Regions from separate parts of the Chromobacterium phragmitis genome, predicted to be linked through region 1. Evidence: predicted binding sites of a transcription regulator. Region 1 holds the regulator's gene; each other region holds the start of a gene.
The links. Region 1 encodes FNR, which switches genes on or off when oxygen is low (the NO sensors DNR and NnrR bind a similar motif). Its sites were predicted from a motif close to TTGATNNNNATCAA; they were not measured.
Positions count from the first base shown of each region.

Region 1 (9,965 bases):
CCAGGCGATGATGCTGGGCATCAAGCGCGGCCTGTTCTCCAACGAGGCGGGCATGGGCTCGGCGCCCAACGCCGCCGCCACCGCCACCTCCAAGCATCCGGCCAGCCAGGGCGCGATCCAGATGTTCGGCGTGTTCATCGACACCATGGTGGTGTGCACCGCCACCGCGGCCATCATCCTGCTGTCCGGCGTGAACGAGCCGGGACTGAGCGGCGTGGCGCTGACGCAGAAAGCCATTGCGTCGCAGTTCGGCCCGATAGGCGTCTCCTTCCTGGCGGTGGCGATGTTCTTGTTCGCGTTCTCGTCCATCCTGGGCAACTACGCCTACGCCGAAGGCAATGTCGAGTTCATCCGCAACAACAAGGCCGCGCTGCTGGGTTTTCGCCTGATCGTGCTGGCCATGGTGATGTTCGGCGCGCTGGCCAGCCTGCCGCTGGTATGGGATATGGCCGACATGGCGATGGGCTTGATGGCGCTGATCAACCTGGTGGCCATCGTGCTGCTGTCGCGCTACTTCTTCACGGTGCTGGGCGATTACCAGCGCCAGTTGACGGCCGGTGTGGCCGCGCCGGTGTTCAAGGTGGACCAGTACCCGGAACTTGCCGCCAAGGTGGAGAAGGGCATCTGGTAAGTCCGCTCCCGCCGTGCGACAAAGCCCGCCGTTTCCGGCGGGCTTTTGTTTGGGCTGAGCGCGGTTCAGACGGTGAAGCGTCCGGCCAGGCCGATCAGCCGCTGGGAGATCGCCTGCAGTTCGCCGGCGGTTTCGGCGCTGGCCTTGACCGCCATGCTGTTCTGTTCCGACATGCGGGACACCTGCTCCACATTCATCGCCAGCGATTGGCTGGCGCTGCTCTGCTCGCGCAGCGAGGAGGTGATCCGGTGGATGCTGTCCAGCACGTCGTCGACGCAGTGGCGGATGTTGTCCATGCTGGAGCCGGCTTCGCGCGCGCGTTGCTGGCCATCCATGATGGCCTTCATGCCTTGCTGCATGTTGTCGTTGCCCTTTTGCGCGGTGTTCTGGATCTGGTTGACGATGTTGCTGATCTCGGTGGTGGACAGCGCGGTGCGCTCGGCCAGCTTGCGCACTTCGTCGGCCACCACGGCGAAACCGCGGCCCATTTCGCCGGCGCGGGCGGCTTCGATGGCAGCGTTCAGCGCCAGCAGATTGGTCTGGTCCGCCACGTCCCGGATCACGTCGACGATGCCCACTATGGATTCGGACTGCTTGCCCAGGTCGGTGATGGTTTCCGACACCGAGGACACGTCGCGGACGATGCCGTCCATGCTGCTGGTGGTGGCGGCGATCACCCGGTTGCCGTCCGACGATCGGGTGGCGGCGTCGTTGGACAGGCGGTCGGCCTGTTCCGATTGCTCGGCGCACACCGACAGGCTGGTGCTGAGCTCTTCGATCGCGGCGGCCATGCTGGCGGCGGCCTCGTTTTGCTGGTTGCTGCTGGCGGTGATGCTTTGCGCGCTTTCCGCCATGGCCGATGCCGCATGATTTACCTCGCGCGAGGTTTCCAGCAGTTGCGACACCGTTTCGCGCAGCTGGTTGCGCATCCGCCGGATGGCGGCCAACAGGCTGGTTTCATCGCGGTCGCGCAGATGAATGCGGGTGTCCAGCCGGCCCGATGCCAGTTGCTCCACCACCTGCTGCACGTACATCGGCTCCCCGCCCAGTTGCAGCGTGATGGACAGATAGAGCTGGTGGAACAGGAAAATGGCCAGCAGCATCGCGGCCACGCCGATGATGATGTAGGTATTGCGCTGGCTGGCGGTGCGGTCTATCCGCGCCTGCAGCAATTGGTCCAACTGCTGCAGGCCGCTGGCGATGTAGGCGGAGACGGCCTGGGCGCCGTCTGCGCTGTGTCCGGCCACTTTCAGGCTGCTGGCGCCGGTCTTGCCGCCCACCGCGTCGTCTATCGTCGGCAACTGGCTCTTCAGCGTCGCCGCCAGCTTGTCGGCTTGGGACGACATTTCCGGCTTCAGGCTGGCGTTGTAGGCGACGGCTTTGCCTATGTCGCTGGCCAAGCCGTCGTTGACCTCGCCGATCAGCGGGCGCAATTCCACCAGGCGGTCGCGCTGCGCCGCCTCCAGCGGATGGTTGGCCTCGGCCAGCGCGGCGATGGCGTTGGCCTCGCCTAGATGGCTGATCAGCGTGGTCAGCTTGGCGGTGGAGGCGTCCATCAGGTAATAAGTATCGATGTCGGGGTCCAGCGTCAGGTTGGAATTGTCGCTGATGACGCCGATCAGGTTGTTCAGTTTGTCGCTGAACCCGCCGTAGGCCGCTATCCATTGTGATGGCTGGGCGGCCTGGGTGGCTTTGAGCTTGTCCCAGGCGGCGGCCGCGTCCTTCCAGGCGGCATCGCTGGCCAATTGCGGGCCGACCTGGTCGTTGGCCGCCTGCAGCGCCTGCCATTTGGCTTGCAGTTGCTGTGTGGCCGCCGGCAAGTCGTTCTTGGCCTGGGCGTCGCCTAGCGAGGCGCGCACCGCCGTCTCCTGGCTTTGCTGCGCTTGCGCCAACATCGCCGTCAGCGGCTGCATGTAGACGACGCCGACTTTTTCCTTGGCGGTGGATTCGATATTGTCCTGGTTGCTGCGGAACAGGCCGTAGACCAGGTAAAGCAGCGCCGCCGCGAACAGCACGCCGATCACGGCGAAGCGCTGCGGGTAGCTCAGGCGCTGCATCAGCCTGACAATGGGGGTGGACATGGGACGGCTCCTCGCGAACGCGGGCGGCCGGGCGCTTGCGTCCCGGCGTGCTTGCATACCCTTTGTATAAGTGATTTTGCTTATTACATAGGAAAAAATAAGCGCAACTCGACTAAGGGGCAGTCACCAAGGCGACGAAAAATCGAACGGGCGCCGCGAGGACGCCCGTGAGGCGGGGATCAGATGGTTTTGGAGTAGCGGGCGTGGGTTTCGCGCTCGCGCAGGTGGCGGTCGAAGATCATGGCGATGTTGCGGATCAGGAAGCGGCCCTGGGGCTCCACCATCAGGAAGTCACCGTCGAAGGACAGCAGGCCTTGCTGCTGGAATTCGCGGATGCGGGGCATTTCCTCGGCGAAGTACTGGGCGAAATTGATGCCGTGGATTTCCTCTATCGCTTCCACCGACAAGGCGAATCGGCACATCAGCCCCTGGATGATGGTGCGGCGCAGGATGTCGTCGTTGTTCAGCGTCAGTCCGCGTACCACCGGCAGCCGGCCCTGGTCGAGCGCCGCGTAGTAACCCTCCAGCGACTTGTCGTTCTGGCTGTAACAGGAGCCCACCTTGCCGATGGCGGATACGCCGAAGGCCAGCATGTCGCAGTCGGCGTGGGTGGAGTAGCCCTGGAAGTTGCGCTGCAGCCGGCCCTGGCGCAGGGCCACGGCCAGTTCGTCGTCGGGCTTGGCGAAATGGTCCATGCCGATGAACACGTAGCCGGCGTCGGTCAAGGTCTTCACCGCGTCTTGCAAGATGTCCAGCTTGACCGCCGCTCCCGGCAGGTCGGCCTCGTGGATGCGGCGCTGCGGCATGAACACGCTGGGCAGGTGGGCGTAGTTGTACAGCGACAAGCGGTCCGGGTCGAGCGCCAGCGCCTTTTGCAGCGTGTCGCGCATCGTTTCGCGAGTTTGCAGCGGTAGGCCGTAGATCAGGTCCAGGCTGACCGATTTGAAGCCGCCTTCGCGCGCCGCCTCGATCACCGCCCGGGTTTCCTCCTCGCTTTGCACCCGGTTGACCGCTTTCTGTACTGCCGGGTCGAAATCTTGTATCCCCACGCTGACGCGATTGAAGCCATATCCTGCCAGCTTGAGCATGGTTTCGCGTTTTACCTTGCGCGGGTCTATCTCTATGGAATACTCTCCGTCGCTTAGGAATTCAAAGTGCGTGCCGAGTATGCCCATCAGCCGTTCAAGTTGCGCATCGGACAAGAAGGTCGGAGTGCCGCCGCCAAAGTGAAGCTGTATCACTTTTTCACGGATGCCCAGCGCTTCGCTCACCAACCGGATTTCTTTCTCCAGGTAATCCAAATACTGATCCGCTTTGGCGCTGTCTTTGGTGATGATCTTGTTGCAGGCGCAGTAATAACAAATTGTGTTGCAAAACGGTATATGAGCGTACAATGATAAAGGTCTGCGGTTGGCGCCAATCTGACGCTGCCGCAGTTTGTTCAGATAATCTTCTTCCGAAAACTTTGATGTAAAGCGATCAGCTGTCGGATAAGAGGTGTATCTTGGCCCCGCGCCATCCAGCCTCTCGATCAGCTCGCGATCGAAGACGAAATGGGCGGGAGAGAAGGGGTGGGTAGTTTTCATGTCGTATTCGGATGGTAAAACTTCTGGAGGACTGGTAAATTTGCGAAAAACTTGTGAATTCCGCCTTGATAAGGGTCAAGCTTCCCCGGCTTGTAGCAAACACAGCATGTCTGAACATAACCACACCACGTTGCAAACCCTGAAAATCTCCTGCTCCAGCTGCAGTCTGCGCGAGCTGTGCCTGCCGGTCGGCCTCAATCGCGAGGAAATGAGCCAGCTGGACACGGTGATCCGCCAGAGCCGCCGCTTGAAGCGAGGCGAGTATCTGTTCCGCAGCGGGGAGTCCTTCAAGTCGCTGTACGCTATCCGTACGGGCTTCTTCAAGACCTGTGTCGCCAGCCAGGATGGCCGCGAGCAGGTGACGGGCTTCCTGATGTCCGGCGAACTGATGGGTCTGGACGGCATTTCCTCAAGCAACCACAGCTGCGACGCGGTGGCGCTGGAGGACAGCGAAGTCTGCGAGCTGCCGTTCGGCCGCATGGAGTCGCTGAGCCGCGATATCCCCAGCCTGCAGCATCATTTCTACCGGCTGATGAGCCGCGAAATCGTGCGCGACCAGAACGTGATGCTGCTGCTCGGCAACATGAAGGCGGAAGAGCGCATCGCCGCTTTCCTGCTGAACTTGTCGCAGCGGTTGTCCACCCGAGGTTTCGCCGCCAACGATTTCATCCTGCGCATGAGCCGCGAAGAGATCGGCAGCTTCTTGGGCCTGAAGCTGGAAACGGTCAGCCGTACGCTGTCCAAGTTCCAGCAGCAGGGCTGGATCACTGTCGATCACAAGCATATCCAGCTGGTGCAGTTGGATTCGCTGAAGGATTTGATCTCGGGCTGCATGCACGCTAACGGCCACTAAACGGCCGCCAGGCATGGCGCCGGATCGGAAAGGCAGGCTCGAGCCTGCCTTTTTTCATGTCCGGGCGATGCGCCGAAGCAGTACCCCAAGCCGCTCCGGCTCGGGCCTGCCGGGCGCAGTGGCGAAACCGCGCGCGACTCCGCGCCAGCGTCCGCCGCCGTCCGGCTGCAGTTCCGCCACCCGTTGCGGTGTTTGGGCGTCGCTCAGCCGCGCGCGCAGCGCGTCCTCGCCATACGAGCATTCCGCTTCCAGCCAAGCGGGAGCCAGCCCCAGCGCGAGCCGCCGCATCGCCGCGGCCAGGCGGCGTCACGCGGCGCGTGCCAGCCTTGGAGCTGATCGGAGGAGGGGGCGTGGCAACGCTCGAGGCCGTCAGGCAGGACGCCGGCGGCGTCGGGATGGAGGGCTCGCTGCAGCTGTGTTGCGGTTTTGGTCGCCTTCAGCCGCCAGGCGTCATTGAGGCCGGGACCGACCCGTTTTTCGGGCGTGTCGTCCAGTCGCGGGTAGAGCTTGCTGGCGGTTTCCTGGTGCCAGGGCTCACCGTCCATCCAGAGCAGGCAGTCGAATTCGCCTACCGTTCGCCGCTCTCTGTTTATGACTTTGAGATTTTTCGCCGCGAGGTGGATGTGCGGCGCATGGCGAAATCAGAAAGAAAAAAACCGTTCGGCATGGATTGCCGGCCGCGTGGCTGGATGAGCGGCCAGTTATGCCGCCAGCTCGCCGGGCGAGCGGTCCAGCCTGGCGGCGCCGTCAGCTGCCCGGCGGCCGTTCCGGCGGAAGATCGGCGTCGCATCTCCAAGGGGAGGGGAAGGTCAGCAGAAAAGCGAGATCGCGCACTGCGGGATGCGCGTAGGGCAGATCGCAGCTTGGCTCAGTCCGCATCGCCGGAGGCTTTGCCGGCCGCGCGTTGCACTTGTTTGTAGAAGCCGCGCAGGATGTCGATCTCCTCGCGGAGCATCCCGGCGCGATGGAACATGGTGCGCATGCGGCGCATCAGCCGCTCGCTGTTGCGGCGCTGGAAGTAGCCGATCTCGTCCATTGCCTGCCCCAGATGGCCGCACATGCCGTCCACCTCGCTCTGGGTCGCCGCTTCGCCGTCGGCGCGAAGGTATTCCACGTCCACCTCGGTGTGGCTGAACAGCTCGTAAGTCATCACCTGCACTGCCATCGCCAGGTTCAGCGAGAAATAATCGGGGTTGCCGGGGATGGTCACCAGCCGATTGCATTGTTCCACTTCTTCGATGGATAGCCCGAAGGTTTCGTTGCCGAACACCAGGGCCACTTGTTCGCCGCCGCGGGCGCGGGCGATCAGCTCTGGCGTAGTCTGGCGCGGGGTGGACAGCGGCGTGGTCAGCTCGCGGCGGCGGCTGGTCAGCGCGCAGGCCACGGTGACGTCGGACAAGGCTTCCCGCAGCGAACCGACCACGACGGCGCGCTCCAGCAGGTCCACCGCGCCCGAAGCCAGCGTATTGGCTTCGTCGCTGGGAAACACTTTGGGTTCCACCAGGTAGAGCCGGCTCAAACCCATGGTTTTCATGGCGCGCGCGGCCGAGCCGATATTGCCCGGATGGTTGGGGCGGGCCAGCACCACGCGGATGTTTTGCAGAAAATCAGGTACTTGGGGTTTATTCATTGGCGTTTTCACATTAAAATAGCGGGCATATACCAAAAGCCCGCGCCCAGGCGTCGGGTTTTTTTGTTCCTTAACCCAGATTGTTACCAGCGGGTGTCGCGTCATCAGACGGACATCCGCTCATCGTTAAAGTGTAGAGGCCGTCAATGCATCCGATGCTCAATGTCGCGGTTAAAGCCGCTCGCCGCGCAGGCAGTGTTATCCAGCGCGCGTCGCTTAACCTCGATACCATTCGCGTAGAGAAGAAAAAGCACAATGACTTTGTGACCGAGGCGGACCGCGCCGCCGAGGACGCGATCATCAACGTCATTCTCGAAGCCTATCCGAAGCACGCGATTCTAGCAGAAGAGTCCGGCGCCAAAGGCATCGGCTCCTCCGAATACGAATGGATCATCGATCCCATCGACGGCACCACCAACTTCTTGCATGGCCATCCGCAATACGGCATTTCCATCGCCATGGCGCACAAGGGCCAGATTCAGCAGGCCGTGGTCTACGACCCGAGCCGCAACGATCTGTTCACCGCCTCCCGAGGCGTGGGCGCCTTTCTCAACGACCGCCGCATCCGGGTATCCAAGCGCTTCATGATGAACGAGTGCCTGATCGGCACCGGCTTCCCGGTTTCCGACCAGAGCTACATCGATCAATATCTGGGCATGCTGAAGGACGTGATCGGCAAGACCGCCGGCGTGCGCCGCGAAGGCGCGGCCTCGCTGGATCTGTGCAACGTCGCCTGCGGCCGCACCGAAGGCTTCTTCGAACTGAACCTGAAACCCTGGGACATCGCGGCCGGCAGCCTGATCGTGCAGGAAGCGGGCGGCATCGTCACCGACTTCACCGGAGAGCAGGGCTGGTTCGAGTCCGGCGACATCGTCGCCGGCAGCCCGAAAGTGTTGGCGCAGTTGCTGCAGCTGTTGGCGCCCCACGTTTCCAAGTAAGCGGCACCCGCATCGAAAACGGCAGACCATCCGGTCTGCCGTTTTTTTTTGCGCACAGCGCGCGGAACTGTTGTCTTTTTCCCGGCTCTAGTCCCAATATACCTTGTGGGGGTATTTGAATGGAGCGCGACATGCGAAGACGCGATGTGATGAGGTGGGGCGCCGCGCTGGCGTTGACGCCTTGGTTGGCGAGGCCGGCGCTGGCCGCGGCCGGCCATCGGGAACATGGATCAATGGACGTCGGCGTCATGCCCGCCGCCGGAAAGCTGGGTTTGGCCAGCGGCTTGCCGCTGCCCGCGCTCATGCGCTTGCCGCTGGAACGCAAGGACGGCGCGCTGCAGGGGTGCTTGACCGCGGCGGCGGTGAGGCTGCCCCTGCTGTCGGGGAGGCCGGCGACCGAGTTCTGGGCTTACAACGACAGCGTGCCGGGTCCGGCCATCGAGCTGAGCGAGGGCGAGACGCTCAACCTGCGTTTCGACAACCGCCTGCCGCAGCCTACCACCGTGCATTGGCACGGCCTGCCGATCCCGGCAGATCAGGACGGCAACCCGCAGGATCCGGTGGCGCCAGGCCAAGGCCGAGATTATCGTTTCACCTTGCCGGCCGGTTGCGCCGGCAGCTATTGGTATCACCCGCATCCGCACGGCCACACCTCCGAACAGGTATACCGAGGCTTGGCGGGGGTGTTCGTGGTGAGGAGCCGCAACGATCCGCTGGCCCATCTGCCGGAGCGCTGGCTGGTGCTATCCGACTTGAAGCTGGATGACGATGGCGGCATCGCGGCAAGCAGCGACGCGGACAGAATGGACGGCCGCGAAGGGCAGTTCGTGCTGGCCAACGGCGCCTGGCAGCCCAGGCTGACGCTGGGCGTGGGCGAGCGGCAGCGTTGGCGGATCTGGAACGCGACCAGCGCCAGGGTGTTGAAGCTGGCGCTGCCGGCGCACGAAGTCTGGCTGGTGGGCACGGATGGCGGCCTGCTGGAGCGGCCGCGGCGGGTGGAAAACTTGCTGGTGCCGCCCGGAGGCAGAGTGGAACTGGCGGTGACCGGCCGCTTCGCGCCGGGCTTGCCGGCAGGGTTGCTGGCCTTGCCCTACGCGCGGGGCAAGATGATGGGGCCGGAGCAGGACAAGGCGCTGTCGCTGGCGGAGGTCGACGCCGGAGAGGCGGTGGCGACTGCGCCGCTGCCGGCCAAGCTGCGGCGCATTGATGCGCTGCCGCGACCGGCGGTGAAGCGCAGCGTGGTTTTCAGCGAGAACATGGCCAATCCCGCGGCGATGTTCCTGATCAACGGCAGAACCTTCGACATGGACAGGATGGACTTCACCGGCAAGGTGGGCGCGGTGGAGGAGTGGGAAATCGACAATCAGGCCGATATGGACCACCCCTTCCACCTGCATGGCACCCAGTTCCAGGTGACCGAGCGCCATGACGGCAAGGGCTGGCGGCGCGAGCCCTATCTCGCCTGGCTGGACGTGGTCAACGTGCCGCCGGGGCAGAAGGTGAGGCTGCGCTTCCGTCAGGACATGCCGGGGCCGCGGATGTTCCACTGCCACATCTTGGAGCACGAGGACGCCGGCATGATGGGCATGCTGGATGTTCGTGCCTAGCGCGGTGGGATGGGCGATAATGCCGACATGAAAAATCCAGGAACCGTCATGGGCGATACACATTCTCCCCAGGAGTGCTGCCATGAGGCGGCGCAGGCCGAGCGCAGCGTGGTGCAGCCGGGCAAGGCCGCGCTGCTGAAGCGACTGGCGCGGATCGAGGGCCAGGTGCGCGGCATCGGCGGCATGATCGAGTCCGACCGCTACTGCGTGGACGTGCTGACCCAGGTGGCGGCGGTGAAGTCGGCGATGGACGCGGTGGCGCTGCAACTGCTGGAAAACCACATGAAGGGCTGCGTCGCCCGCGCCTTGCAGCAAGGCGACGCCACCGGCATGGTGACCGAGTTGATCGACGTGGTGAAGAAAGTGCGCTGAGCCGCCATTTCGGGAGGCCCGCAATGGCGGGTTTCGCTTTATTTAGGGAGTCTGAAATGAAAAAATCAGTATGCCTCGCCTTGCTGTTCGCCGGCGCCGCCCATGCGGCGCCGATCCCGTTCGAAACCTACATCAAGCTGCACAACGGCATGCTGGAAGCCGAAGTGGTGTCCATGGCCGGCGCGCCGGATTACGGCAGCGACAGCCGCCAGGGCAAGCTCGCCAGCGGCGTGACCACCGTGTCCACCACCCGCCAGCTGTCGTGGC
Region 1 covers NZ_CP029495.1:654,896-664,860, reverse strand. The annotation lists gene DK842_RS03325 (alanine/glycine:cation symporter family protein) at 1-631, shown strand, start outside; gene DK842_RS03320 (methyl-accepting chemotaxis protein) at 697-2,712, opposite strand; gene hemN (oxygen-independent coproporphyrinogen III oxidase) at 2,892-4,298, opposite strand; gene fnr (fumarate/nitrate reduction transcriptional regulator Fnr) at 4,405-5,151, shown strand; gene DK842_RS24220 (DUF1853 family protein) at 5,355-5,744, opposite strand; gene DK842_RS03300 (RNA methyltransferase) at 6,020-6,781, opposite strand; gene DK842_RS03295 (inositol monophosphatase family protein) at 6,928-7,719, shown strand; gene DK842_RS03290 (multicopper oxidase family protein) at 7,851-9,326, shown strand; gene DK842_RS03285 (metal-sensitive transcriptional regulator) at 9,375-9,698, shown strand; gene DK842_RS03280 (hypothetical protein) at 9,755-9,965, shown strand, end outside.

Region 2 (9,965 bases), 2.1 Mb from region 1:
GGATCGGCGACGTCCACCATCTCCAGGATTTCGCCCTCGGTCGGCAGATTCAGCATCAGCGCCTTGAAGGCCGGGTCCAGATTCAAATCCTTCAACACCGCGCGGAAAGCGCCGATGAAGGTTTCGGACAGCTTGAGTTCGCGGCCGGCGGCCACATCGGCGATCAATTGCTTGAACAAGCGCTCGGCGAAAATCTGGCCGGCCTCCCAGCGGCAGAAGCTGTCGCTGTCGTTGGCCATCAGGAACACCAGTTGGTCGTCGCGCCAATCGTATTCCAGCTTCACCGGCGCGGAGAAGCCGCGCAGCAGCGACGGCACCGGCTCGGCCGGAATATCGACGAAGGTGAAGCGATGTTCGGCGGCCTTGACGTCCAGCACCCGCGACGCGCCGACAGCCTCGGCCTCGCCGGCGAGGCGCAGCGGCAGGTCCTGGCCGTCCGCGCCCACCAAGCCCAGCGCCAGCGGAATGTGGAAGGGCAGCTTGGCCTGTTGGCCCGGCGTGGCCGGGCAGCTTTGCTTGACAGTCAGCGTGTAGCTTCGCTCGGCCGGATCGTAGCTGGACGAGATGGCCAGGCGCGGCGTGCCGGCCTGGCTGTACCACAGCGAGAACTGCGACAGGTCGGCATCGTTGGCGTCGGCCATCGCGGCGCGGAAGTCGTCGCAGGTGACGGCCTGGCCGTCATGGCGCTTGAAGTACAGGTCCATGCCCTTGCGGAAGCCGTCGCGGCCCAGCAGGGTTTCATACATCCGCACCACTTCCGCGCCCTTCTCGTACACGGTCATGGTGTAGAAGTTGTTCATTTCGATGTAGCTGTCCGGACGGATCGGGTGCGCGGTCGGGCCGGCGTCTTCCGGGAATTGCGCCATGCGCAGGCCCTTGACGTCCTCGATGCGCTTGACCGCGCGGCTGTAGATGTCGGCGCTGAACTCCTGATCGCGGTAAACGGTCAGGCCCTCCTTCAGGCTCAGCTGGAACCAGTCGCGGCAGGTGACGCGGTTGCCGGTCCAATTGTGGAAGTATTCGTGGCCGATCACCGCCTCGATGTCTTCGAAATCGGTATCGGTGGCAGTGTCCTGGCGGGCCAGCACATACTTGGTGTTGAAGATGTTGAGGCCCTTGTTCTCCATTGCCCCCATATTGAAGTCTCCGACCGCGACGATCATGTAGATGTCCAGGTCGTACTCCAGGCCGAAGCGCTCCTCGTCCCACTTCATAGAGTGCTTGACCGACTCCATCGCGTGCGCGGTCTTGTCCTGGTCGGCCGGCTCGGTCCAGATTTCCAGCGCCACTTCGCGGCCGCGCATGGTGACGAATTTGTCTTTCAAGGCCACCAATTTGCCCGCCACCAGCGCGAACAGGTAGGAAGGCTTGCGGTACGGATCCACCCATTTGACCCAGTGGCGCTTCTTGTCCACCATGCCCTCGCCCACCTTGTTGCCGTTGGACAGCAACACCGGGTACTTCTGCTTGTCGGCCTTGATGGTGGTGGTGAACTTGGCCATCACGTCCGGACGGTCCAGGTAATAGGTGATCTTGCGGAAGCCTTCCGGCTCGCACTGGGTGAACAGGTTGCCGCTGGACGCGTACAAACCCATCAGGCTGGTATTGGCCGCCGGTTCGAGCTCGGTTTCCACTTCCAGGATGAAGCTGTCCGGCACTTGGCTCACGGTCAGCACGTCATCGGCCAGGCCGTAGCGGGTTTCGTCCAGCCTCTCGCCGTCCAGCAGCACGGACAGCAGCTTGGCGCTGCCTTCCAGCTTCAGATCGCGCTCGGCGGATTCGCCGTTGCGGGTCACCACCAGCCGCGATTGCACGCGGGTGGACTCGTCTTCGATGTCGAACACCAGATCGACGCGGTCGATCAGAAAAGCGGGGGCCTGATAATCCTTGCGGTACTTCACTTCCGGCTGTTGAGCCATTCGTGTCTCCTTGCGGTCCGGCTCATGGCCGGTCTCTTTCATAGACGGCGCGGCGCCTAGTCGGCGCCGCTCTTGGTCGAAATCGACCGCTCTGTCAGCGGCCTGCAATCCATTTGCCGCCGCCGGCTTCCAGCTTGAGGCGGCAGGTATCCTCCGGCGCGGCCTGCGGCGCCACATCGAACGTCATCAGTTCGTCGCGGCGGAAAGCGTGCAGCTTGATCGTGTCGCCCGCGGACAGACGGACAAGCTGCTTGTCCAAATCGTAGGCGCGGAGCTTGTCCAGCGCCACCACCACGTCGCCGCCGGACAGGCCGGCCCGCTGCGCCGCGCCGCCATCCAGCACCTGGGCCAGCTTGACGCCGGCGGCGTCGGCCGCGGTCTTGACGCCCAGCGTCAGCGGCGCCGGCTTGCCGGCGAAAGCGTCCACCACGCCGCCGCGGTCGGACGCGCCCTGCGCGGCCTCGAATTTCAGTTCCACGCCCTGGCTCTGCAATAGTTCAGCCAGCGGCAGATCCAGGGTGCTGCGCAGCGCCAGATCGAAGAAGGGTTTGAGCTTGAGGCCGGTGGTTTCGATCGCGATCTTTTCCCACTCGTCCTCTTCCAGGCCCTTGCCATCGGCCAGCCATTTGGCCCACAGCGCGCGCATCACGTCGTCCAGCGATTGCTTGCCCTTGCTGTCGCGGCGAATCAGCAGGTCCAGCGCCAGCGCGGCCAGCGAGCCCTTGGTGTAGTAGCTGACGATGCTGTTGGGGCTGTTCTCGTCCTGGCGGTAGTACTTGGTCCAGGCCTCGAAGCTGGATTGCTCCAGCGTCTGCTTGAGGCGGCCCGCGCCGCGCCGCACGCCGGTGATGGTTTCAGCCAGCAGACCCAGGTAGCGCTTTTCGTCGATCAGGCCGCAACGGACCAGGGTCAGGTCGTCGTAATAGGAGGTGATGCCTTCGAACGCCCACAGCAGGCGGGTCATGCCTTCGCGGTTCAGGTCATAGGGCGTGAACGCCGCCGGCTTCATCCGCTTGACGTTCCAGCTATGGAAGTACTCGTGGCTGATCAGGCCCAGCAACTTCAGATAACCATCGCCGATCTCCGTCGCGCCCGCCGCCGGCAGGTCGTCGCGGTTGGCCACCAGCGCGGTGGACGCGCGGTGCTCCAGACCGCCGTAGATGTCCTTGCCGACGAACAGCATGAACACGTAGCGCTCGAAAGGCGCCGGCTCGCCGAACAGCTTGATCTGGTATTCGCAGATCTTGCGGGTGTCCTCGGCCAGCCGCTTCAGATCGCCTTGGAAGCGGCCGGAGACGACGAACTCGTGCGGCACGCCGCAAGCCTTGAAGCTGACCTTTTGGAACTCGCCCATTTCCACCGGGTGGTCGATCAGCTCGTCGTAATTGGATGCCTGGTAAGCGCCGAAGCCGCTCTTTTTCTTGATGTCGACGGCAGGCAGGCTGGTCGCCACTTTCCAGCCGGCGTAGGCCTTGCCTTCCGGCGCGTGGATGTCCACGGCGCAGGGCTCGCCCTCATAGCCTTCCGCCGCCAGGAACACGCTGGTGCCGTTGAAGAAGCCTCGCTCGCCGTCCAGGTAGGCGCCGCGCACCGACAGATCGAAGGCATAGACCAGATAGCGAAGCGTCAGCGCGCCCTTTGCCGGCGCCGCCTGCCAGCGGTTCTTCTCCAGTTGCCGCAGCGCCACCGGCTTGCCGCCGGCGCGGGCCTCGATCTCGACGATGTGCTTGGAGAATTCACGTATCATATAACTGCCGGGAATCCACGCCGGCAGAAAAAACATCTGGCCATCCTTGGCCGGATGCGTGACGGTGACGGTTGCCTCGAACAGGTGCGCTTCCGGTGAAACCGGGCGCAGCGTGTAGTGTACTGGGACGGGTTGAGTCATGATCGGCCTGCAAGCGTTGCAAAACTTGATGATTTTAGCATTTTCGCGATTCGGGCGGTTGGCCTCGTGGCGTATTGATCCATGTCAAGAAGTCATACCGACAGGCCAATACAATTGCATGCGTGGCAACATGTACTATTCGTATCGCTACCCTCGCAATACCACAAGAACGAAGACAAGCGGGAACCCATCCAGGCCGACTATGCAACTGGCTCGCATAGGTCATTTGATTTAGAATAACGGCATTGGACAAGTGGAAATTTGGTGCTATCGAAAAGGCTGGCAAACTGCTAATACAGACATCAAAGCCTATCGGTACAGGTCAAGCACCTGATTCGACTTTTCGTAAAACGGTTCCCCGCGGCTTGCTTTTCCAGTTTCCAGATTGGGATAAGGTTGAGAAGTTCAAGCCGCCTTGGTTTGTCATGTTCTAAGTTAGCAACCTTGGAGAAAACCTTAAATGGAAACGCAATCCACTTATAACTATAAGGTGGTGCGCCAATTTGCCATCATGACCGTTGTTTGGGGCATAGTCGGCATGTTGGTGGGCGTCGTCATCGCGGCCCAGCTGGTATGGCCCGAACTCAACTTCGGACCATGGTTCCACTTCGGCCGCCTGCGCCCCTTGCACACCAATGCCGTCATCTTCGCCTTCGGCGGCTGCGGTCTGTTCGCCACCTCCTACTATGTGGTGCAGCGCACCTGTAACGTCAGGCTGATTTCCGACAAGCTGGCCGCCGTCACCTTCTGGGGATGGCAACTGGTGATCGTGCTGGCGGCCATCACGCTGCCGCTCGGCTTCACCACCTCCAAGGAATACGCGGAACTGGAATGGCCGATCAAAGTGCTGATCGCGGTGATCTGGGTGATCTACGCGATCGTGTTCTTCGGCACCATCGCCATCCGCAAGGTCAAGCACATCTACGTGGCCAACTGGTTCTACGGCGCCTTCATCCTGGCCGTGGCCCTGCTGCACATCGTCAACTCCGCCTTCGTGCCGGTCACCTTCTGGAAGTCCTACTCGGTCTACTCCGGCGCCGTCGACGCGATGGTGCAATGGTGGTACGGCCACAACGCGGTGGGTTTCTTCCTCACCGCCGCCTTCCTCGGCATGATGTACTACTTCGTTCCCAAGCAGGCCGGCCGCCCGGTGTACTCCTACCGCCTGTCCGTGGTGCACTTCTGGGCGCTGATCTTCACCTATATGTGGGCCGGTCCCCACCACCTGCACTACACCGCGCTGCCCGACTGGACCCAGTCCGTCGGCATGGTGTTCTCCCTGATCCTGCTTGCGCCGTCCTGGGGCGGCATGATCAACGGCATCATGACCCTGTCCGGCGCCTGGCATAAGCTGCGCACCGACCCGGTGCTGAAGTTCCTGGTGGTGTCGCTGTCGTTCTACGGCATGTCCACCTTCGAAGGCCCGATGATGTCGATCAAGACCGTCAACGCCTTGTCCCACTACACCGACTGGACCATCGGCCACGTGCACTCCGGCGCGCTGGGCTGGGTGGGCTTCATCACCATCGGCTCCATGTACTACCTGATCCCGCGCCTGTTCGGCCGCGAAACCATGCACAGCGTCAAGCTGATCGAGGCCCACTTCTGGCTGGCCACTGTCGGCGTGGTGCTGTACATCGCCGCGCTGTGGATTTCCGGCGTGATGCAAGGCCTGATGTGGCGCGCGCTGAACCCTGACGGCACCCTGACCTACGCCTTCGTCGAAGCGGTGAAAGCCACCTATCCCTACCACGCCGTGCGCCTGCTGGGCGGCTTCCTCTACCTCTCCGGCATGCTGCTGATGGCCTACAACACCTACCGCACCGTCGCCGCTGGCCGCGCCGTCGATGCCAAGATCCCGGCCATCACCGCGGAAGCTCACTAAGAGGCGAGAATAATCATGGACAAAATCCAGAAACTGATTGAAGAGCATGTGGGTTGGCTGATCGTGCTGACCCTGTTGGTGGTCAGCGTGGCCGGCCTGGTGGAAATCCTGCCGCTCGCGTTCCAAAAATCCGTGACCGAGCCCGTCGCCGGCGTCAAGCCCTTCACCGCGCTGCAGCTGGCGGGCCGCGACATCTACATCCGCGAAGGCTGCACCACCTGCCACACCCAGATGATCCGTCCGTTCCGCGCGGAAACCGAGCGCTACGGCCATTATTCGGTGGCCGGCGAATCGGTGTACGACCATCCCTTCCTGTGGGGCTCCAAGCGCACTGGTCCCGACCTCGCCCGCGTGGGCGGCCGCTATTCCGATGAATGGCACCGCGTGCACCTGAACAACCCGCGCGACGTGGTGCCGGAATCGAACATGCCGGCCTTCCCGTGGCTGGCCAAGAACCTGGCCGACGCCGACGTGGTGCCCAAGAAGATGGAAGCCCTGCGCCTGGTCGGCGTGCCCTACACCGACAAGGACATCGCCGAGGCGAAATCCCAAGTGGAAGGCAAATCCGAACTGGATGCCGTTGTCGCCTACCTGCAAGGCCTGGGCCTTGCGCTGAAGAATGTGCGTTGAGCCATGGACTGGGTAACTGTCGGGCGCTCCCTGTTCACCGTGGTCTGCTTCGCGTTCTTCATCGCGGTGCTGATCATGGCCTATAGCAAGCGCTCCAAGAGCCGGTACGAGGAAGCGGCCAACCTGCCCTTCCTCGATGACGACAAGGTAGAGGACGCCTCTCAGGACGAGGCTGCCCACGGAGCTAGAAAATGAGTCAATTCACAAGCGGATTCTGGAATATCTGGATCATCGTGATCGTGCTGGGGGGCATCATCGGCCTGACCCTGCTGGTATTCACCCAATCCAAGACCACGGTCAAAAAGGGCGAGGAAGCCGACATCACCGGCCATATCTGGGATGGCGACCTGGCCGAATACAACAACCCGCTGCCGCGCTGGTGGATGCTGATGTTCTACATCACGCTGATCTTCGGCGTGGTCTATCTGGTGCTGTATCCGGGCCTGGGCGACTACAAGGGCGTTTTCGGCTGGACCCAGATCGACCAGTACAAGGCCGAGCGTAAAACCGCCGAGGAAAAATACCAACCGCTGTACGACAAGTACCTGAAGCAGGATCTGAAAGCGGTGGCCGCCGACCCGCAGGCCCAGGAGATGGGCAAGCGCCTGTTCCAGACCTACTGCGTGCAGTGCCACGGCGCCGACGCGCGCGGTGCCAAAGGCTTCCCCAACCTGACCGACCACAAGTGGCTGTGGGGCGGCGATCCGCAAACCATCCAGGCGACCATCGCGAACGGCCGCCACGGCCAGATGCCGGCCTGGGGCGCGGCCTTCGGCGAGGAAAAGGTCAAGGACGTGGCCAACTACGTGCTGTCGCTGTCCAACAAGAAGCATGACGCCGAGCGCGCGACCCGCGGCAAGGAAACCTTCGCCGCCGTCTGCTCCGCCTGTCACGGACCGGAGGGCAAGGGCAACCAGCAACTGGGCGCGCCCAATCTGACCGACAACAACTGGCTGTACGGCGGCACCGAGAAGACCATCATCGAAACCATCACCAACGGCCGCAACAACCAGATGCCGGCCTGGAAGGACTTCCTCGGCGACGGCAAGGTCCACCTGCTGGCCGCTTACGTGTGGAGCCTGTCCAACAACCCCAAGGCGCCGCAGTAATCCGCCTTCAGCACGCGCCGCCCGCCCCGAGCGGGCGGCGCTTCGCCTCTTCCACCCACCCAGAGGCTTTGGCAGAGCGCATCGTCCGGTGAGTTTCGCCAAATCCTCTTCAGGAAACCGACATGTCCGATTCGCTGAAGAAAATTCCGATCAAGGTCGAAAACCAGGACAAAGAAACCGTCTCGCTGTACGAAACCCACCGCAAAATCTACCCGCGCGCCGCCAAGGGCCTGTTCAACAACTTCCGCGTGTTGTTCGTGCTGGGCACCCAGCTGGTTTACCTGGGCCTGCCCTGGCTGCAATGGAACGGGCGCCAGGCGGTGCTGTTCGACCTGGCCGACCGCAAGTTCTACCTGTTCGGCCTCACCGTCTGGCCGCAGGACTTCGTCTATCTGGCCGCGCTGCTGATGTGCTGCGCCTTCGGCCTGTTCACCTGGACCACCATCGCCGGCCGGCTGTGGTGCGGCTACTCCTGTCCGCAGACGGTCTACACCGAAATCATGTTGTGGATAGAGCAATGGGTGGAGGGCGACCGCAACAAGCGCATCAAGCTGGACGCGGAGCCGATGGGCTTGCGCAAGCTCAGGCTGAAGTCAGCCAAGCATTTCCTGATGCTCGCCTTTTCGCTGTGGACCGGCTTCACGCTGGTCGGCTACTTCACGCCGATTCGCAGCCTGGTGGCCGCCATTCCCACTTTCGGCTACGGCTCCTGGGAAATCTTCTGGATGTTCTTTTACGGCGGCTTCACCTACCTGTTCGCCGGCTTCATGCGCGAGCAAGTGTGCAAATACATGTGCCCGTACGCCCGCTTCCAGAGCGTGATGTTCGACGCCGACACGCTGATCATCTCCTACGACGAGGCCCGCGGCGAGCCGCGCGGCGCGCGCAAGAAAGGATCGGACCCGAAGGAACAGGGTCTGGGCGCCTGCATCAACTGCAGCATCTGCGTGCAGGTGTGTCCGGTGGGCATCGACATCCGCAACGGCCTGCAATATGAATGCATAGGCTGCGCCGCCTGCATCGACGCCTGCGACGAAGTCATGGACAAGATGGGCTATCCGCGCGGCCTGATACGCTACACCACGGAAAACGCGCTGGAAGGCAAGTATCCGGAAAAGGCGATCGCGTCGCGGCTGAAACGGCCGCGGGTGGTGCTGTACAGCCTGGTGCTGCTAACCATCTTCGCCGCGGCCGTCACTTCGCTGGCGATGCGCAAGCCATTCAAGGTGGACATCCTGCGCGACCGCGCCTCGCTGGTGCGCGAAACCGACGAAGGCTGGCTGGAAAACACCTACACCATCAAGATCATCAACACCACGGAACATCCGCAGCAGTTCCGGATCACAGCCGAAGGCCTGCCCGACATCAAGGTCAAGACGCAGACGCCGCTGGTGGCAATACCCGCCGCCGCCACCGACAGCGCCACCGTGCACGTGGAAGCCGACCCGCAGTACGCGACCAAGGGCAGCCACCCGATCCGCTTCATCATAGAGTCCGCCGGCGACGCCTCGCTGCGGGTAGAAGAAAAATCCAGCTTCATCGGAGAATGACACGCATGCAGCAACACACCGCCCACCAACCGCCCCGCCCTTGGTACAAGGAACCCTGGCCCTGGATACTGTTCGGCTTTCCGGCCGTGTCCGTCGTCGTCGGCATCGCTTTCCTGATGGCGGCGATCAAGTCCGACGACGGTTTGGTCACCGACGACTATTACAAGAAGGGCAAGGCCATCAATATGGAGCTGCGCCGCGAAAAGGCAGCAGCCCAGATGGGCCTGTCCGCCCAGCTGATGTTCGGCAGCGACGGCCGCAGCCTGCGTCTGGCCACCAGCAGCAAGGCCAAGCTGCCCGACACCATCTCGCTGCGGATGGTGCACCCGGCGCAGGACGATTACGACCTGGCCGCCGAAATGACCCTGGCCGGCCCCAATCTGTACCAGGGCATCCTGCCCAAGACACCGGTCAACGCCAATCACTGGTACGTGCTACTGGAAGACCACGAGAAAAAATGGCGGATCCAGGGCGAGTGGAAACCCGCGACGGGATCGATGGTGCAACTGGGCCAGCCCCACCTGGAGCCCGTCGAACACTAAGAGCCGCTAACCACCGCCCCGATCCAGCGTGGCGCCTCCTTGTCGCACGGCGGGCGCCGCCTGCCTCGGCGCGCCTTGGCTCAGGCTCTCCGCGGGGTCTTGCCAGCCGCTCCGAATCCTCTCCTGAAAAAACGGTCCAAGGGCCGTTTTTTTCAATTCTGCCGCGCCTTGCGGCCCTAGGCCACGCCCCTCACCCGGCTGAGCCAGCACAGCAAGCCGGCCCCGGCCTGCCACAACGCCGTCGCCAGCATCAGTTCGCGCAGCGGCAGGCCCGCCGACAACAGGCCGCCCAGGATCAGCGCCAGCGGCATCAACAGTTTGAACAGCGAGCCGGTCAGGCCGGACACTCGGCCAATCAGCTCGGCCGGCGTCGCCTCCTGCCGATAGCTCCAGATGCCGACATTGCCGCACACCACCACGAAGCTTTGCAGCGCCATCGCCA
Region 2 covers NZ_CP029495.1:2,799,892-2,809,856, reverse strand. The annotation lists gene pepN (aminopeptidase N) at 1-1,919, opposite strand, end outside; gene DK842_RS13445 (M61 family metallopeptidase) at 2,014-3,807, opposite strand; gene ccoN (cytochrome-c oxidase, cbb3-type subunit I) at 4,268-5,692, shown strand; gene ccoO (cytochrome-c oxidase, cbb3-type subunit II) at 5,708-6,322, shown strand; gene DK842_RS13430 (cbb3-type cytochrome oxidase subunit 3) at 6,326-6,517, shown strand; gene ccoP (cytochrome-c oxidase, cbb3-type subunit III) at 6,514-7,431, shown strand; gene ccoG (cytochrome c oxidase accessory protein CcoG) at 7,554-8,981, shown strand; gene DK842_RS13415 (FixH family protein) at 8,987-9,523, shown strand; gene DK842_RS13410 (MFS transporter) at 9,700-9,965, opposite strand, start outside.
Region 2: DK842_RS13445 (M61 family metallopeptidase) is a predicted target of FNR. The motif match lies at 3,882-3,895, and genes of this name have one in related genera.

Region 3 (9,965 bases), 160 kb from region 1:
CAAGCCCGGCCGGATCCGCCGGCCGGGCGGACAAGCCTTACACCTTCACTTCGTCGCGGATGATCGGGCAGGTCATGCAGTGGCCGCCGCCGCGGCCTCGGCCCAGCTCGGAAGCCGGGATTTCGATCACTTCCACGCCGTGCTCGCGCATCAGGCGGTTGGTGTAGGTGTTGCGGTCGTAGGCCACCACCACGCGGCGGTCCAGCGCCACCACGTTGTTGCCGTCGTCCCACTGCTCGCGCTCGCGCTGGTAGGCGTCGCCGCCGGTCTGGATCACGCGGATTTCCTTCAGGCCCAGCGCCTCGCGCACCACGTCCACCAGCTTGCGATCCTCATGGCGCTCGAAACGGACTTCGCCTTCGCGGTCGCCGGCGTAGATGCTGGTGCAGGTGATTTCGTCCACCACGTCCGGGAACACGGACAACAGGTCGATGTCGAGGAAGCTGAACACGGTGTCCAAGTGCATCGCCGCGCGGGACTTCGGCATCTGGCAGGCGATCACGCGCTTGGCGCCGCCTTCCTTGTGCAGCACGCGCTTGGCCACTTGCACCACCGCCTGCGGGCTGGTGCGCTCGCCCATGCCGATCAGCACCACGCCGTTGCCGATAGGCATCACGTCGCCGCCTTCCAGCGTGGCCGGGCCGTGATCCTGATCGCAGCCGCCCCACCAGACGTTGACCTTGCCGGCGAAGTAAGGGTGGAATTGGTAGATCGATTGCAACACCAGCGTTTCCTGGCGCCGCGCCGGCCAGTACATCGGATTCAGCGTCACGCCTTCGTAAATCCAGCAAGACGGGTCGCGCTGGAACAGGCTGTTGGGGATCGGGGGCAACACGAAGTCGGAACGATCCAGATAGCCGCCGAACAGGCCTTTCGGGTCGAACGGCAATTCGAACTTGGCGATGCCGCCCACCAGATGATCGGCCAGTTGCGAGGATGGCATTTCGTTCAGCCAGCTGCGCAGATCCTGCAGCATGCCGATGCCGACGTTGTCGGCCTTGACCTTGCGGTCCAGGATCCAGTTGCGGGCGGCCTTGTCGTCCAGCACCTTGGCCAGCGCGTCGTGCACCTCGATCACCTCGATGCCGCGGGCCCGCATCTGCTCGACCATGTAAGCGTGGTCTTTCTGCGCGCGCTCCACCCAGATCACGTCATCGAACAGCAGATCGTGACAGTTGTCCGGGGTCAGGCGCTTGTGGGCGAGACCGGGACGGCAAACCATGACAGTGCGCAGCTTGCCGCATTCAGAATGAACACCAAACTTGGTCATAACGATACTCCTTGAGTCTTGTCTGACTTCGGGGACGGGCGATCCGCCCCCACGACTGGTTCCGAAATCTTTCGCTTACAGACCGATCTGACCGGTCGCCAGCATGTAGACCGCGATCAGAGCCAGCACCACCACGATGGCGGCCAGCACGGCTTCGATCAGGTTGAACGGCTTCTGGCCCTGCTCCTTCTTGGCCCACAGGTAGAACAGCAGACCCGGGGCGTACAGCACCATGGACAGGAACAGATACTTGGGGCCCGCGGCATAGATCAGCCACGCGCCGTAAACGGTAGCCAGGATGGCGGTGCCCAGTTCCTTGCCTCGGCCTTCGCCTTGGGCGTAGCCCTCGCCGCGTTGCGCCACCAGCCAGGAGTAGCCGGCGCACAGCAGGTAAGGAATCAGGATCATCGAGGTGGCCAGCGACAGCAGCGCCAGGTAGCCGGCCGAGCTCTTCAGCGTGATCAGCAGGAACAGCTGGATCAGGCCGTTGGTCAGCCACAGCGAGGCCGCCGGAGTGTCGTTGGCGTTGACGGTGCCGAACACCTTGGGCATCACGCCGTCCTTGCCGGCGAGGTAAGGCGCTTCCGAAGCCAGCAGGGTCCAGGCCAGCAGCGCGCCGCCGACGGAAATCACCAGACCCGCGTTCATCAGGTTGGCGCCGAAAGTGCCGAAGGCTTTCTGCAGCACATAGGCGGTGGACGGGTTCTTCAGCGCGGCCAGTTCAGCCTGGGTCATCACGCCCAGCGACAGCACCGATACGGCGACCAAGAGCGCGATGGTCAGCAGGAAGCCGATCACGGTAGCCTTGCCCACATCCTTCATGCTCTCGGCGCGGCCGGAGAACATCGACGCGCCTTCGATGCCGATGAACACCCATACGGTAACCAACATGGTGCTCTTCACCTGGTCGACGATGGAGCCGAGCTTGGCATTGCCCCAGAAGTCCAGGTTGAAGGTATCAACCTTGAAGGCGAACACGATCAATAGAATGAACAGCGCCAGCGGCACCAGCTTGGCGATGGTGGTGACGGTGTTGATGAAGGCCGCGCCGTGCACGCCGCGCAGCACCAGGAAGTGCAGGCCCCACAGCACCACCGACGCGCAGGCGATGGCGATGGGCGTGTTGCCGTCGCCGAAGGCCGGCACCCAGAAGCCCAGCGCCGAGAACATCACAACGAAGTAGGACACGTTGCCGATCCAGGCCGAAATCCAGTAACCCCAGGCCGAATTGAAGCCCATGTAGTCACCGAAACCCGCCTTGGCGTAGCCATAGACGCCGCCGGACACTTCAGGCTTGCGGGAGGCCAGCATCTGGAACACGAAGGCCAGCGCCAGCATGCCGACGAAGGTGATGGCCCAGCCGATCAGGATGGCCCCGGCGCCCGCGCCCGCCGCCATGTTCTGCGGCAGCGAGAAGATGCCGCCGCCGATCATGGAGCCGACCACCAGCGCCGTCAGCGCGCCCAGTTTCAACCGGGGCGCGGCGCCTTCGGGGACGCCGGCTTGAGTAGCAGTTTCAGTGGACATTTTGATTCTCCGATTTGGGATGTAAACCGAGCATTACATTATTAAATTCTTATCATCTGAAATGATGGTATACGCGATAAAACAAGGCGTTCCAGCCTTGTCGGGAGCAAGATTGATTTGCATCAAGCGGGTTTTCCGATCAGATGGCCGACTACCGGGGAATGCGACCAGGGCTTACATTAAATCGTCATGACCATAGTCGCAGCATGGACTTAAACAGGTAGCTTCAGCATAGAAGAGGAAAAGAAAAAGAAAAGACGGCGGAGGAAAGGACAAGACTGCGACAAGCCCAAAAAAAACGGATACGGCCCACCACCGTATCCGCCAACACACACATCAAGAGGACATGCCAATACAACAGGGGTAATGCTTACTTGCCGGGCTTGTTGATGTTCCTGAAGATCACCCACAAAGCCCCGCACGCCACCAAGGTGGCTACCACGATAGTCAACAGGCTCAGCCGGCCGACATCGTCGGCCAACAACAGGGTCAGCAGCTCCATGGTTTCCTCCCAGCGGCGTGCGCTTGCGGTTAACTTGCCAACGACATAATAACCCCTTCAATAACCATGGAATTGACATGGGTCAAACCGCGCGATTTCCCGTCGCCAAATCGCGAAAAACAAAAAAGCCCTCGGCGACGCCGGGGGCTTTTTCAATACAGATCAAAAACTTGTCCGCTTATTTGCCGCCGCCCATGTCCTTGGCCAGGAAGAAGGCGTCGGAGAAGAACTCATCCTCCGGCAAGCCGCGCTCTCGGATGAAAGTGCCATGCGCGGCCTCCACCATCACCGGCGCGCCGCAGGCGTAAACCTGATGTCCGGACAAGTCGGCGAAATCCTCCAACGCCGCCTGATGCACGAAACCGGTACGGCCGGTCCAGTTGTCCTCCGGCAGCGCCTCGGACAGAACCGGAATATAGCGGATGTTGGGGTTCGCGGCGGCCCAGCCTTCGGCCAGATCCGACATATAAAGATCCGCCTTGGTGCGCGCGCCCCAATAGAAGGTCATCGGGCGGGTAATGCCGTGACGGATGGCGTGTTCGATGATGCCCTTGACCGGCGCGAAGCCGGTGCCGCTGGCGATGAACACGATAGGCTTGTCCGACTCCTCGCGCAGGAAGAAGGAGCCCATCGGACCTTTGAAGCGCATGATCTCGCGCTCCTTCATTTGATGGAACACGTATTCGGAGAACGAGCCGCCCGGCTGATGGCGGATATGCAGCTCCAGGAAGGCGTCGTCATGCGGGGCGTTGGCGATCGAGAAGCTGCGCTTCTTGCCGTCCTTCATCAGGATGTCGATGTATTGGCCGGCGCGGAATTGCAAACGCTCCGACACCGGCAGCTTCAGTTTCAGCACCGCCACGTCGTGGATCTTCTCGATCTTTTCCACCCGGCACGGCAAAGTCTTGATCTGAATATCGCCGATGCCGGTCACCTCGCGGACCTCGATGCTGACATCGCCCTTGGGACGGGAACAGCAGAACAGCGCCATGCCCTGCGCCTGTTCGGCAGAAGTCAGCGCCTTTTCCTGGAAGCCATCCTGGCTCACCTCGCCCTCCACCACCTTGCCCTTGCAGGCGCCGCAGGCGCCGTCGCGGCAACCGTAAGGCAATCCCACGCCCTGGCGCAGAGCGGCCTCAAGAATCGTTTCGTGCGCGTCCACGCCGAATGTATGCCCGCTGGGGAGCACTTTCACCTGGCAAGTCATGTGTTTCTCAATCCCGAATTCTGGCTAAAATGCGAGCCATGCGTACTCTACTTGTCATCGGCGCCGGCGATGTCGCGCGGCGCGCCCTTCCCCTCTTGCTGCCTCGCTGGCGGGTGCTGGTCCTGTGCCGGAGCCAAGACTCCGCCGTTCGCTGGCGCGCGCTTGGCGCGCTGCCGCTGCTCGGCGATCTGGACTGCGCCGACAGTCTGGCGCGACTGGCCGGCCTGGCCGATGCCGTGTTGCTGACCGCCCCGCCCCCGCCTCACGGCGGAACCGACCCGAGAATGCGCAAGTTATTGTACGCGCTGGCAAAAGCGGACAGCATACCACAGCAATGGATCTACATCAGCACCAGCGGCGTGTACGGCGATGCCGGCGGCGAATGGCTGGACGAAACCGCCCCTTTGCGCCCGCGCAACGAGCGCGCGCGGCGGCGCGTCGACGCCGAATCCCAACTGCGCCGCCTCGCCGCCTCGCGCCGCTGCGCGTTGACCATCCTGCGCGCGCCGGGCATCTACGCCGACGAACGCCTGCCGCTGGCGCGCTTCGCCAGCGGCGCGCCGCTGATCATCGACGCCGAGGATAGCTGGAGCAACCACATCCACGCCGACGACCTGGCCCTGCTCTGCGCGGCCGCGCTGCGCCGCAGGAGCGGCATTCGCGTCTACAACGCCTGCGACGACCAGCCGCTGCCGGTCAGCCGCTGGTACCGGGCGCTGGGCGAAACGCTGGGATTGCCCTGCCCCCCGCAGCTGCCGCGAGCCGAAGCCAAGGCCGCCGCCTCGCCGCAGCAATGGTCGTTCCTGGCCGAATCCCGCCGCCTGGACAATAGCCGGCTGCGCCGCGAACTGGGCGTCCGCCTGCGCTGGCCGAGCGTCCTCGACTATCTGGCGGCGCTGGCGCGCGATCCGGCCCGGCGGGAGGCAATACTCGCAAGCTACGCCAAGATTCGGTAACATCGCGTTTTTTTTGAGTTTTCAGCAGGCCAGCAAAATGGAAAATCCGGCTTTCAATCGAGCGATCCGCAGCTTCGTGCTGCGCCAGGGCCACCTGTCCCCGGGCCAGCAACGGGCGATGGACGAGGGCATGCCCAAGTGGGGCATCGAGTATCGTCCCGAAAAGATCGACCTGGAGCAGGCCTTCGGCCGCGCCGCGCCCAAGATCCTGGAAATCGGCTTCGGCATGGGCGGCGCCACCGCCGAGATCGCCGCGGCCAATCCGGACCAGGACTACCTGGGCATCGAAGTGCACGGCCCGGGCGTCGGCAACCTGTGCAAGCTGATCGCGGAGAAGGAACTGACCAATCTGCGCTTGATGCGCCACGATGCAGTAGAAGTGCTGGACAATATGCTGGCCGACGGCAGCCTGGACGGCGTGCACATTTTCTTCCCCGACCCGTGGCACAAGAAGCGCCACAACAAGCGCCGCCTGATCCAGGCGCCGCTGGTGGAAAAGCTGGTGAAAAAGCTGAAGCCAGGCGGCTATCTGCACGCCGCCACCGACTGGGAAGACTACGCGTTGCAGATCATGGAGGTGATGAACGGCAACGCCGATCTGGCAAACACCGCTGACGGCTACGCGCCGCGCCCGGATTACCGTCCGCTGACCAAGTTCGAGGCCCGCGGCATTCGACTGGGCCACGGCGTATGGGACGTGATCTTCCGCCGCAAATAAGCGGCGGGGATCCCCCTGCGGCCCGCCTTTGCGGGCCGTTCGCTTTTCATCTCGCCAGCAACGCCTTGATGTCGTCCACCAGTTCGTGCGGCTCCACAGCCGGCTCGTAGCGCTTGACCACCCTGCCGCGCGCGTCGACCAGAAACTTGGTGAAGTTCCATTTGATCGGGTGCGGACGCTCGGAGTCGGCCTGGGTCAGCCAGCGCCACAGCGGATGGGCGCCGTCGCCGTTGACCTCAACCTTGGCGAACAGTGGAAAGGACACGCCGAAACGCGCCTGGCAAAATGAAACGATCTCCGCCTCCGCGCCCGGCTCCTGCCCGCCGAACTGATTGCAGGGAAAGCCGAGCACGACGAAGCCCTGCCCGGCGAAATAGTCCTGCAGCTCCTGCAAGCCGGCGTATTGCCGGGTATAGCCGCACTCGCTGGCGGTATTCACCAGCAACGCGACCTTGCCCGCGTAGGCGGACAACGACTCTTCTGCGCCGTCCGCGCGCGGCGCGCTGAAATCATAGAGCGTGGTCATCGCATGCTCCCTACCGTATAATGCCGCAGCCCGGATGGGCGGCCGCCTGCGACCCGATACCCATTGTCGCGCGGGCGGCGCGTCCGCGCCGAGCCCCGCTTGCAATCGCCCGAGGTCTTCATCCATGTTGTTCAACCCCAGCCGCCAGGACGCCCGCCGCTTCTTCTTCGATACCTGGAGCAAATCCAAGTCCGGCCAGCCCTTGTCCGACCTGGAGCAAATCGTCCTATCCATTCTTATAGACCACCCAGAGTACCATCCCATCCTGGAAAACCCGGAGGCCTTTCTGGAACAGGAGTGGACGCCGGACATGGGAGAGTCCAATCCCTTCCTTCACCTTGGTCTGCATGTGGCCATCGCCGAGCAGCGCTCCATCGATCAGCCCTTCGGCATCCGTGCGCTGTACGCGCAATTGGCGCTGCGCCACGGCGACGAGCACCGCGCCCAGCACGAGATCATGGAGTGCCTGGGCGAAATGATCTGGCATGCCCAACGCTACGGCGGCGGCCCCGACGTCAATCGCTACATCTCCTGCGTGCGCGGCAAGCTGGGCATGGGCGAGGAAGAGCAACCCCGCGTCAATCCTAACGACGCCAGCGACTGAACGGCGCGGCCCCCCGGTAAAAAAACACCGTGGCAGGAGGTCTGTCCACGGTGCAACAAGCGGGGCAGCTCAAGTCGGCGGGACCGACCGAGCCTTTTCAAGATAGTCAAGTAACTATCCACATCCAAATATTCTTCAATAAAAACAATAAAATGGATAAGGAAATGACAAAAAAATCCGGCCACATCATGAAAAATGACCGGATTTGTCACCGAATTCTAATCTCTTATTAAACCAATCTGTTTTGTTGCTCGCCGCGAGCGTAAGCTTCGACATTGGCGACCAACTGCGCGGCCAGCCTGCGCATCGCCTCGCCGCTGGCCCACCCCACGTGCGGGGTGACGATCAGATTGGGCAAGCGCGCCTTCAGCAGCGGATTGTCCGCCGGCGGCGGCTCGCTGCTCAGCACATCAAAACCCGCCCCCCCCAGCTGCCCATATTTCAGCGCCGCCACCAGATCGGCCTCGTCCACCAAACCGCCGCGCGCGGTATTGATCAGGATGGCCCCCGGCTTCATCGCCATCAGCTCCGGCTGGGCGATCATGCTGCGGGTCTCGTCGGTCAGCGGGCAGTGCAGCGACACCACGTCGGCTCGCGCCAGCGCCTCCTCGAACAGCACCCTCCCTTCCCGCGCCTCTTCCGCGCCCTTGCGCTCGGCGAACAGCACTTCCATGCCGAAAGCGCGGGCCATGGCGGCCAACTGGCTGCCGATGCCGCCGCGGCCGACGATGGCCAGCGTCGCGCCGCGCAGCTCGCGTATCGGCGCGCCGAAATGGCAGAACTGCTTGCTCTGGCTCCAGATGCCGGCGGCGACGTCGCGCTGGTAGGCTGGCAGGTTCTTCATCAATGCCATCATCAACGCGAACGCATGCTCGGCGACGGTGTGGTCGCCGTAGTGGCGGATATTGCACACCGCGACGCCTCGCTCGCGGCAGGCCTGCAGATCGACATGGTTGTATCCGGTGGCGGCGATGGCGATCAGCTTGAGCTTAGGCAGCTCGGCGAGGGTTTCGCGCGACAGCGGCACCTTGTTGCTGATCACGATGTCGGCTTCGATCGCATGCGTCGCGATCTGCTCGATGGCGGTGGACGGAAACTCGCGGTATTGCACGGGGAAGCTGAAAACGGGAACCGGGACAGGCAAGCTGTCCCGGTCCAGAAATACGACATTGAGCGTCATTGGCAGGCGGTCATCTCTCGAAGGTGATCAAATCCCGATAGGCATGCCAGCTGGACAGCGCCAGCACCGGCATGATGATGATCAGGCCCAGATAATAGGTGGCGAACCCCACCACGGTCATCGCCACAATGATAGCGGCCCATAGCCCCATCGTCAGCAGGTTCCGGTACACCGCCTGCACGCTCGCTATCATCGCGGTGATGGTGTCCACCTCCTTGTCCAGCAGCAGCGGAATGGCCACCACGCTGACCGAGAACACCAGTTGGGCGAACAGGAAGCCGACGGCGAAATAGATGATCAGAAACTCAAGATTGCCCGGACTGAAGGCATCGGCGACGATCTCGTTCAGATTGGGCAGCGCGGCAGTATCGTAGAACAAGGCGAACATCAACAAGGACACCCGGAACCAGCCGAACACCAAAACCGCCAGCAACACCGCGTACAGGCTGAAGCCTGGCATGTTGACCCGCCAAGCGGCCATGCTGTGCAGCAGCTTCACCCGGCCGTGGCCGTCGAAGGCCTCCATCTGCTTGGCGATGTCGTAGAGGCCGATAGCCATGAAAGGGCCGGCCAGCAGGAAAATGGTGGCGAAAGTGATCACCAGCTCCGGCGCCTGCTCGGCGTAAGCGCCCAGCAGATAGCCCATCAGCACGAACACCGCGCCGTAGAACAGGCAGTCGGCCGGCGCCTTCTGAAAATCGCGGAACCCCCTCTTCAGCCACAGCAGCGGCTGCCGCAGCTCCACCTTGCGCGCCACCGGGCGCACCGGAGGCACATCGTCGTGGTGAGTGACATCCATGGCACACCCCCTTCGCATCGCGTGGAAAATGGAGCCAAACGCTCCGCTTTTCGTTATATGCCAAGCAGGGGAAAACACAAACCGGCCGTGCGGCTGCTACAATCGCGCGGTCAACTCCATTGTTGGGAAAGGAAATACCATGAGCGAACTGATCATCGAGGAATTGGCGCTGGGCGAAGGCGCCGAAGCCGTGTCCGGCCAGGAGGTCACCGTCCACTACACCGGCTGGCTGACCGACGGCACCAAGTTCGACTCCAGCAAAGACCGCATGCAGCCATTCAGCTTCCCGCTGGGCGCCGGCTACGTGATCAAGGGCTGGGACCAGGGCGTGCAGGGCATGAAGGTGGGCGGCAAGCGCAGGCTGACCATCCCATCCGAACTGGGTTACGGCGCGCGTGGCGCCGGCGGCGTGATTCCGCCGCACGCGACGCTGGTGTTCGAAGTGGAGCTGCTGCAGGTGGGCTGATCCCGCCAGCCAGCAAAAAGGCCATCCCCGCGGATGGCCTTTTTATTCGCGTTTCCCGTTTTATTTTTTCACGCAGGACAGCCGGCGGCGTTTGAGCCAGACAAAACCGACCACCAGCAGCAGCAGCGCCACGACCGAAAGAATGCCGGCCTGGCCGCGGTGCACCATGGTCATCAGCCAATCCCGGTTGGCCGCGCCGTAATAGCCGAG
Region 3 covers NZ_CP029495.1:815,083-825,047, forward strand. The annotation lists gene DK842_RS04060 (arginine deiminase) at 38-1,270, opposite strand; gene arcD (arginine-ornithine antiporter) at 1,346-2,797, opposite strand; gene DK842_RS04070 (DUF3149 domain-containing protein) at 3,168-3,299, opposite strand; gene DK842_RS04075 (CDP-6-deoxy-delta-3,4-glucoseen reductase) at 3,478-4,506, opposite strand; gene DK842_RS04080 (NAD-dependent epimerase/dehydratase family protein) at 4,545-5,462, shown strand; gene trmB (tRNA (guanosine(46)-N7)-methyltransferase TrmB) at 5,500-6,180, shown strand; gene DK842_RS04090 (glutathione peroxidase) at 6,227-6,706, opposite strand; gene DK842_RS04095 (DUF1841 family protein) at 6,831-7,310, shown strand; gene DK842_RS04100 (D-2-hydroxyacid dehydrogenase) at 7,540-8,490, opposite strand; gene DK842_RS04105 (DUF2189 domain-containing protein) at 8,501-9,289, opposite strand; gene DK842_RS04110 (FKBP-type peptidyl-prolyl cis-trans isomerase) at 9,429-9,755, shown strand; gene DK842_RS04115 (DedA family protein) at 9,816-9,965, opposite strand, start outside.
Region 3: DK842_RS04070 (DUF3149 domain-containing protein) is a predicted target of FNR. The motif match lies at 3,372-3,385, and genes of this name have one in related genera.